3 regions of the Paraclostridium bifermentans genome follow, and region 3 is predicted to be linked to each of the others. Evidence: predicted binding sites of a transcription regulator. Region 3 holds the regulator's gene; each other region holds the start of a gene.

Region 1 (3,297 bases), 400 kb from region 3:
TTTTTTCTTCTTCAAAGCTCATTCCAAGATCCATTCCTGCAAATTGAGATTTCATTTCAGCCATTCTTCTAGATTGTTCTGAAACTAGTATTATAGCTGTAGTGTCTTCACTTTTTAAGCTTTCTACCGAATAACCTTTTACTTTATCTTTAACATATTCTTTAAATAAGTTTTCTATTTCTGTTTTATTTTCTTTATTTTCTTCTTCATTTTTGTCTTTTAAAACATCTGATAAATCTGCATCTATTCTATTAAATGTAACTCCTTGATTTTTAAATTCTATAAAAGATATAAAGTGATTATCTATACTAGAATCTAGTATAACTGCATCTAAATCATAATCTTTAAATAACTTAATATATTGTGATTGTTGTTCCTCATCACTTACGTAGAATACTTTATTTTCATGTTTTTCCTTACATTTTTCTAAGTAATCATTAAGTGTAATATAATTTGAATTTATATCTTTAAATAATAAGATGTCTTTTATCTTATCATAGAATCCTTCGTCTTTTAAGCATCCAAACTTAATAAATACTTGTATATCATCCCAGAATCTTTCAAAGTTTTCTCTTTCATTTTTATAAAGTGATTTTAATTTATCTGCAACTTTTTTAATTATATGCTTAGATATTTTACTTACATCCTTATCATTTTGTAAGAAACTTCTTGATACATTTAATGGTAAATCTGGGCAATCTATTACACCTTTTAGTAACAATAAGAACTCTGGTATAACTTCTTTTATGTTATCTGCAACGAAAACTTGGTTATTATATAATTTAACTTTACCTTCTATAAGTTCAAATTCATTTTTTAATTTAGGGAAATACAATATTCCTTTTAAATTAAATGGATAGTCTACGTTTAGATGTATCCAGAATAACGGTTCATCAAATGTATTGAATACTTTTCTGTAAAACTCTTTATATTCATCATCTGTGCAATCTTTTGGAGATTTTAACCATAAAGGATAAGTATCATTTAATGCTTTTATTTCATTTTCACTATTTTCATCTTTTTCTTTAGAGCTATCTTTAACATCTAAATAAATATTTACAGGTAAGAATGAACAATATTTGTCTATTATGCTTCTTACTGTATATTCTTCTAAAAACTCTTTGCTATCATCAGCTAAAAATAAAGTTATAGTAGTACCTCTTGATTTTCTATCTTCACTTGCTGAAAGTTCATATTCTGTTTGACCTTCACTTACCCATTTTACAGCTTGAGCACCTTCTTTATACGATAAAGTATCTATTTGAACTTTGCTAGATACCATAAATGCTGAATAAAAACCTAATCCAAAGTGTCCAATAATATCATTTTCTTCGCTCATTTTATCTTTATATTTATTTACAAAGTCTTCAGCTCCTGAAAATGCAACTTGATTTATATATTTTTCAACCTCTTCTTCAGTCATCCCGATTCCATTGTCTTCAAATATAAGAGTTGAATTATCTTTGTCTATTGTTACATTAATTTTATAATCTTGATCTTGTTTATTTTCTATTTCCCCTAGCGATACTAATTTTTTGTATTTATTTATTGCATCACAACCATTACTTATAAGTTCTCTTACAAATATATCCTTATCAGAATATAACCACTTTTTTATTATAGGAAATATGTTTTCTGTATGTATTGATATGTTTCCTTTTTTATTTTCCATATTTATCTCCTCCTTAAATTTATCTTTATTAAATAAAATTGGGATAAAGTAAATCCCCCTACATTTATTATTTTATCATCTTTGTTAGCACTGTCAATACTAGAGTGCTAATTTTTTTAAAATAGATTACAAATTAAAAAAATGTTGTTAAAATGATACTATAAACAAAATTAAAGGGGTGATCAATGTGGAGTTCGAACACAAGGATGACATTAGAAACACAATAATAACTGAGGCATCTAAGCTTTTTATTCAACAGGGGTATACAAAAACAACAATAAGGCAAATAGCACAAGTCTGTAATTTAGGTAGAGGTCATTTATACTACTATTTTAAGAAAAAAGAAGATATTGTTTTATATCTTTACAAAAACTTAATCGAAAAAATTTATTTTCACACAAAGAGATCAAGTAGTGAGTCTATAGATCCTCTGCTTAGTTATGCTATAACCCAATATATATACATAAAGACTATAGCAACTAACCAATCTTTATTTAGAGTTTACATAGAAGCATCTGAAATAGACTCAGTAAGAAAAGAATATCTTAAAACTCTAGGTGAAATATTAAAAGCTAATTTAAGAGAGTTAAATTTTGATTTTAAAGAAAATGATATAAGTCTAAGCATTGTAATTGGTTCAGCTGGGGAAGATGAACTTTTGCGTAGATTTTATAAAAATGATATTAACTTAACACTAGATGAAATTATTGAAAGTACAATAAAAACTAGGCTTTTGCTATTAAATATCAGCCAAGAAAAAGTAATTCAAATTATTTCACACACTAAAGAAGCAACTAATAATATAGAAATTAGTGAAATAATAAAAAACATAAATATACTTGACATATAGGTTGTACTACTCATACAATCTATTTTGTAAACAAATTTGGGCATGCCTAAATATTTTAGAGGGGGGTAAACTTTAGATGAGGGGATTGTCAAAGCAAATAGCTAAAAGAAGTAAGTTGATTTTAGTAATAGCTATACTATTATTAGTTCCATCGGCAATTGGCTTTTTAAACACAGACATAAACTATGATATCTTAAGTTATTTACCAGATAATTTATCGACAACTCAGGCCGAAAAAATACTTAAAGATGAGTTTGATTGCGGTTCTTTAGCTATGTTAATAGTTGAAAACATGGAAGATAAAGATGTATCTAAACTCAAAGAAAAATTAACTAAAGTTGAAGGTGTAAAAGATGTTTTGTGGGTTGATGATGTTGTAGATTTATCAGTACCTAGAGAACTTCTACCAAAAGATGTTACAGATTTATTGTATACTGAAAATTCAACTCTTATGGTTATTAAATTAGAAGAAGGTTCTGCAGCTCTTAAAACATTAAATGCTGTAGAGGAAATCAGAACAGTTACAGGAAAACAAGCATTTCTAAGTGGTATGGCAAGTATCATAAAAGACACTAAAGACATTTCAGATAAAGAAACTCCATTATATGTAGTAGTTGCTGTAATACTTACATTAATAGTTTTAAGTTTTACAATGGATTCATATGTTACTCCATTTATATTTTTACTTAGTATAGGATTTGCGATAATCTATAATTTTGGTAGTAATATAATATTTGGTGAAATTTCTTATTTAACTAAAGCACTAAGTGCTGTA
Region 2 (3,297 bases), 920 kb from region 3:
TTTTCTTTCTTTAAGCTCAACTTCTGTAGCTGCTCCAACTTTTATTACAGCAACACCACCTGCAAGTTTAGCTAATCTTTCCATTAATTTTTCTTTATCAAAATCAGAAGTAGTTTGATCTACTTGATGTTTGATTTGACTTACTCTGTCTTCTATAGCTTTTTTATCTCCAGATCCATCTACTATTGTAGTGTTATCTTTAGTTATTTTTACAGATCCAGCTCTACCTAACATAGATATATCAGCATCTTTTAAGTCATATCCTAATTCTTCAGATATAACAGTTCCTCCAGTAAGTATAGCTATATCTTCTAACATAGCTTTTCTTCTATCTCCAAATCCAGGAGCCTTAACTGCAACAACATCAAATACACCTTTTAATTTGTTTATTACTAATGTAGATAAAGCTTCCCCTTCTACATCTTCAGCTATTATTAATAACTTTTTACCTTGTTGTACTATTTGCTCAAGTACAGGTAATATATCTTGTATATTATTTATTTTTCTATCTGTTATTAATATATATGGATCATTTAAAACAGCTTCCATTTTATCAACATCTGTTACCATGTATGCTGAAACAAATCCTCTATCAAATTGCATACCTTCAACTGCATCTAACTCTGTATGCATAGTTTTAGACTCTTCAACTGTTATAACTCCATCTTTACCTACTATCTCCATAGCTTCAGCTATTAAATTACCTACTTCTTCATCTCCTGCAGATATAGACGCAACTTGAGATATAGATTCTTTAGTCTCTATAGTTCTTGATTGTTTTTTTAGTTCTTCAACAGCTACTTCTACAGCTTTTTGAATTCCTTTTCTTAAAAGTACTGGGTTAGATCCAGCAGTTACATTTTTTAACCCTTCTCTTATTATAGCTTGAGCTAAAACTGTAGCAGTTGTAGTTCCATCTCCAGCTACATCATTAGTTTTAGTTGCAACTTCTTTAACTAATTGAGCTCCCATATTTTCAAATCTATCTTCTAATTCTATTTCTTTTGCTATAGTAACTCCATCATTTGTTATAAGTGGAGCCCCAAATTTTTTATCTAATATAACATTTCTTCCTTTTGGCCCTAATGTTACCTTAACTGTATCTGCTAATTTGTTTACACCAGCTTCTAAAGCTGTTCTTGAATCTTGTGCGAATTTTATTTCTTTAGCCATATCTCATAATCCTCCCTTTATACTTATTCAACTACCGCTAATATTTCACTTTGTTTTAATATAGTATATTCTTGTCCTTCTAACTTAATTTCTGTTCCTGCATATTTAGAATATATAACTTTATCTCCAATATTTAATTCCATTTTAATTTCTTTACCATCTACTATTCCACCAGGTCCAACTTCTACAACCTCCGCTATCTGAGGTTGTTCTTTAGCTGTTCCAGGTAAAACTATACCACTTGCAGTTTTTTCTTCTGCTTCTACTTTCTTTATTACTACTCTGTCAGCTAATGGTCTTATTTTCATAATTATCCCTCCTAATGAAATCTATGTATTTTATCACTCTATTACTTAGAGTGCTAACAACTTTATAATATATTATATTTGCTTATTTTTCAATACCCTTAATTAATTTTATTCAATTTTTATGCGAGGAAATTTTACTGTTATCGACAAACCTCCTCGCATATTATAAACTTATAAAATTGGTGAAAATAATCTCGCTACTGATTCAACCCATTTTTTTATTAAAGGTCTTTTTTCAAAATCTTTAAGGTGTATTTCTTTGCTATTTTTTAAATCCTCATAGAAGTCTTCAGTTATTTTTTTTACTATTTGTTCATCATACATAAATGCATTAATTTCAAAGTTTAGCATAAAACTTCTTAAGTCCATATTTGCAGAACCTGTTGATGCAATCTTATCATCTATAATTACTACTTTAGCGTGTATAAATCCTTTTTTATATAAGTAAACTTTTCCCCCAGACCTTAAAATATCATCAAAATATGAATATGATGCTTGATGTACTATTTTATGATCAGCTATACCAGGGAATATAATTCTTACATCAACGCCTCTTAATGCTGCACTCTTTAATGCTCTTAATAAACTTTCATCTGGTATAAAGTATGGAGTCTCTATATAAACTCTTTCTTTAGCATTACAAATAGCTGAAAAATATGCATAGTGGATAGCCTCCCAATCACTATCAGGACCTGTTGCTACCACCTGTATCATGCTATTTCCTTTATAATCTAATTTAGGGAAATATTTTTCATCAAAGACTGATTTTTGAGTTGTATAATACCAGTCTATTAAAAATACCATTTGTAGCATATAAACAGAACTTCCTTCAATTCTTATATGAGTATCACGCCAATATCCAAACTTTTTGTTTTTACCCATATACTCATCGCCTATATTTATACCGCCTGTATATCCTATGCATCCATCGATTATGACAATCTTTCTATGATTTCTATAGTTAATTTTACCTCCCATTAGAGGAAACTTTGCAGGTAAAAAAGGAACTATTTCTATGCCCTCTCTTTTCATCTCTTTAAAGAATTTTCTATGAAACCAAAACCTCCAACATCCTACATCATCATATACAATTTTTATACTCAGACCTTCTCGAGCTTTTTTTATCAACAAATCCTTAATCTTTCTTCCAATTTCACTATCTTTTATTATGAAGTACTCTAAATGGATATGTTCTTTAGCTTCTTCTATATCTTTTATTAGTCTTTCAAATTTTTCATTCCCATCAATAAATATTTCTACTTTATTATTAGCTGTAAATGGGAACTTTCCTGTATTTAAAAGTAAACTTATAACTTTCTTTTTTAATCCTTCAGAATCATCTAATTTTGATAACTCTTTATTTTTTATAGCTTCTTGTTCAAGATCTACTAACTCTTCTATTGACCTCAAATTTTGAAATAAATTATTTTCTTTTATATCTGTGGCTAGTTTCTGAGTTTTAAATATTTTTCTCTTTCTTATATTTCGGCCTAGCACCCCATATATAACTAGCCCAATCCCAGGAAGTACCATAAATATTAGTAACCATGCCATAGTCTTAGCTGGATCTCGATTTTCGAGTATTATATTTATAGCAACCACAATACTAGCTAGATAAGATATTCCTACATAACTTAAAACTAGTATGTCTAAAGCACTCATATATCCTCCTTATTTTTATCTTCCTATTCCCAATTCTCTAGCATAATAGAATAGATATTGTTGTGCAAATCCTGATAAATCTTCAAATTTATCTATCGCATACTTTCTTATTTTAGGTAAACTCATATCATCTTCTACATAAAATTCTTGCATA
Region 3 (3,297 bases):
TATGTTTTGAGGTATAATATATATAATTATATTTAAATATTAAGGAGTAATTATGTTAGGACTATATATACATGTGCCGTTTTGCGCGCAAAAATGTTATTACTGTGATTTTAACTCGTATAAAATTAATAGTAATCAAAAGAAAGAATATCTAATAAATATAGAAAGAGAAATGAAATTTTATAAAGGTGAATTTAAGGACAAGTGTTTTGATACAGTATTCTTTGGAGGAGGAACTCCAAGCATTTTAACTGTAGATGAACTGAAAGAACTTGTTAATAATATAAATGAGAATTTTAATATAAAAAAAGACGCAGAAATAACTATTGAATGTAATCCAGGAACAATAAATAGAGAAAAGCTTGAAGCTATGAAAAAAATGGGTATAAATAGATTGAGTATAGGGCTTCAAACTACTCAAAATTATCATTTAAAATCTATAGGAAGAATACATACATATGAAGAATTTGAGAAAAACTATTACGATGCATTAGATATAGGATTTAAAAATATAAATATAGATTTAATGTATGCGCTTCCAAACCAAAAAACTCAAGAATGGAAAGATACATTGGATAAAATTATAAAGTTAAATCCGTCACACATATCTGCGTATTCACTTATATTAGAAGAGGGAACGAAGTTATATGATATGTATCAAAATAAAGAATTTGAATTACTAGATGAAGATACAGATATAAATATGTATAACTATACAATCGATACTTTAAAAAGACATGGATATAACCAGTATGAAATATCTAATTATTCAAAAGAAGATTTAGAGTGTAAACATAATATTATATATTGGAAGTGTGACAACTATTTAGGGTTAGGTCCAGGAGCGTCAGGATTTATAGGGGATAGTAGATATTCAAATATAGAAGACATATGTGAATACAATAAGTGTATTATGCAAAATATAAGGCCTGTTAGTGAAGAAATAGAATTAACGAAAAAAGATAAGATAGAGGAATTTATATTTATGGGACTTAGAATGAATGAAGGCATAAATATAGATGTATTTAAAGAAAGATTTGATACAGATTTTTATGATATATATCAAGAAGTCATGGATAAGCTTATAAAAAGAGAGCTTGTTAGATTTGACGGAAAAAACATTTCTCTTACTCAAAAAGGAAGAGAAATTTCTAATAGTGTGTTCATAGAATTTTTAAATTAATCAAAAAGTGTTGACAAAGCAAATTTAAAGTGATATAAAATATATATAATCTTTTAGCACTCCAACTAAATGAGTGCTAACAAAAGAGGAGGCTTTGGATTATATGGAATTAAATGAAAGAAAACTAAATATCCTTAAAGCTATTGTTAAAGATTATATAGAAACTGCAGAAGCTGTAGGGTCTAGAACTCTTTCTAAAAAGTATGAGCTAGGAGTTAGTGCAGCTACTATAAGAAATGAAATGGCTGACCTAGAAGAATTAGGATATTTGATTCAACCTCATACCTCCTCAGGGAGAATTCCTTCAGAAAAAGGATATAAGTTATATGTTGATTCTTTAATGAGTACATGTGAATTAAATGATATTGAAAAGCATTTAATAGAAGAGTCAATAAACCAAAACATGAATTATATGAAAGATTTGATACATGAAACATCTAAGTTGATATCTAGGCTAACTAATTACACAACTATAGCTGTTACTAAAAATACATCAAATATTCAAGTTATAAAACATGTTCAATTGGTTGGATTAGATGAAAAAAGTATGGTTTTAATAATAGTTACAGAAAAAGGTGAAATAAAAAATACTATTATATCAACCAATATACAGATTGATCAATCTAAACTTAATTTAATTTCTGATAATCTTACTAAGAAGCTTTCAGGAAAAAATATAACTGAAATTGATGAAGATTTTCTAAACTATATAAAATATGAAATAACAGAAAACTCTTTATTTATTGATAAGCTTATTGATGCACTAAACTTCGATTTTGAAGAAAGCAACACAGCGATATCTTTAAGCGGGGCAACTAATATATTCAATTTTCCAGAATTTAGTGATGTTGTTAGAGCTAAAACATTTCTAAATATGCTGGAAGAGAAAGAAAATATATCGAGTATGCTTAAATCTAAAGGAATACAAAAAGAAAACCTAAATATAATTATCGGAAGCGATAATGAATGTGAGGTAGCTCAAGATTGTAGTATTATAACTGCAACTTACAATATAGATAAAAATGTAGTAGGTAAAATAAGCTTGATAGGTCCAACAAGAATGGATTATTCAAAAGTATACTCTATATTAAATTACATGGGACTACTACTAAACAAAAAATAGTTAGGGGTGTAAGTTTTGGAAAACAATATACAAGAAGAATTACAAGAAGATATAAAAGATAATGCATCAGAGGAAGTAGAAGAAGTTATCGAAGAAGCTATAGAAGAGGCTACTGAAGCTAAAGAAGTAGATGAAGCTGATGAGAAGGATAGCAAGATAGAAGAACTTACAGATACTCTTCAAAGACTTCAAGCAGAGTACGCAAACTATAGAAGAAGAACTCAACAAGAGAAAGAAACTATGGGTGTATTTGCTAATGAAAAAATATTAAATGAATTAATACCTGTTATGGATAACATGGAAAGAGCTATGGATGCTTGTACAGATAAAGAAGATAACATGTATAAAGGCATAGATATGGTGCAAAAACAATTAAAAGCTACATTTGAAAAATTCGGACTAGAAGAAATAGAAGCTGAAGGTCAAGAATTTGATCCAAACCTACACTTAGCAGTTATGCAAGAATCAGTAGATGGAACACCAGCAAACCAAGTGGTTATGGTTTTACAAAAAGGGTATAAATTAAGTACAAAGGTGCTAAGACCATCAATGGTTAAAGTATCTTGCTAACATAGAATAAAAAAATAAAATTGAATTAATATCAATTAACATATAAATTTTTAAGGAGGATATTAAAATGGGAAAAATAATAGGAATTGACTTAGGAACAACAAACTCTTGTGTTGCAGTATTAGAAGGTGGAGAACCTCAAATAATAGCAAATAGCGAAGGAATGAGAACTACACCATCAGTAGTTGCATTTACAAAAGATGGAGAAAGAATAGTAGGAGAGCCTGCTAAAAGACAAGCAGTTACTAATGCAGATAGAACAATAATATCTATAAAAACTCACATGGGAACTGATTACAAAGTTAATATAGATGGAAAAGATTATAGTCCACAAGAAATATCAGCTATAACATTACAAAAATTAAAATCAGATGCTGAAAGCTACTTAGGGCAACCTGTAACTGAAGCTGTTATAACAGTT

Evidence for each region. Region 3 encodes HrcA, which represses chaperone genes, less so after heat shock. Its sites were predicted from a motif close to TTAGCACTCNNNNNNNNNGAGTGCTAA; they were not measured.
Region 1: htpG (molecular chaperone HtpG) is a predicted target of HrcA. The motif match lies at 1,757-1,783, and genes of this name have one in related genera.
Region 2: KXZ80_RS14860 (co-chaperone GroES) is a predicted target of HrcA. The motif match lies at 1,512-1,538, and genes of this name have one in related genera.

The regions. Positions count from the first base shown of each region.
Region 1 is NZ_CP079737.1:1,101,935-1,105,231, reverse strand. Features, by position in the region: gene htpG (molecular chaperone HtpG) at 1-1,672, opposite strand, end outside; gene KXZ80_RS05305 (TetR/AcrR family transcriptional regulator) at 1,860-2,522, shown strand; gene KXZ80_RS05300 (efflux RND transporter permease subunit) at 2,599-3,297, shown strand, end outside.
Region 2 is NZ_CP079737.1:3,079,353-3,082,649, forward strand. Features, by position in the region: gene groL (chaperonin GroEL) at 1-1,173, opposite strand, end outside; gene KXZ80_RS14860 (co-chaperone GroES) at 1,197-1,481, opposite strand; gene cls (cardiolipin synthase) at 1,653-3,143, opposite strand; gene KXZ80_RS14870 (DNA-3-methyladenine glycosylase family protein) at 3,159-3,297, opposite strand, start outside.
Region 3 is NZ_CP079737.1:698,720-702,016, forward strand. Features, by position in the region: gene hemW (radical SAM family heme chaperone HemW) at 53-1,183, shown strand; gene hrcA (heat-inducible transcriptional repressor HrcA) at 1,287-2,306, shown strand; gene grpE (nucleotide exchange factor GrpE) at 2,322-2,876, shown strand; gene dnaK (molecular chaperone DnaK) at 2,944-3,297, shown strand, end outside.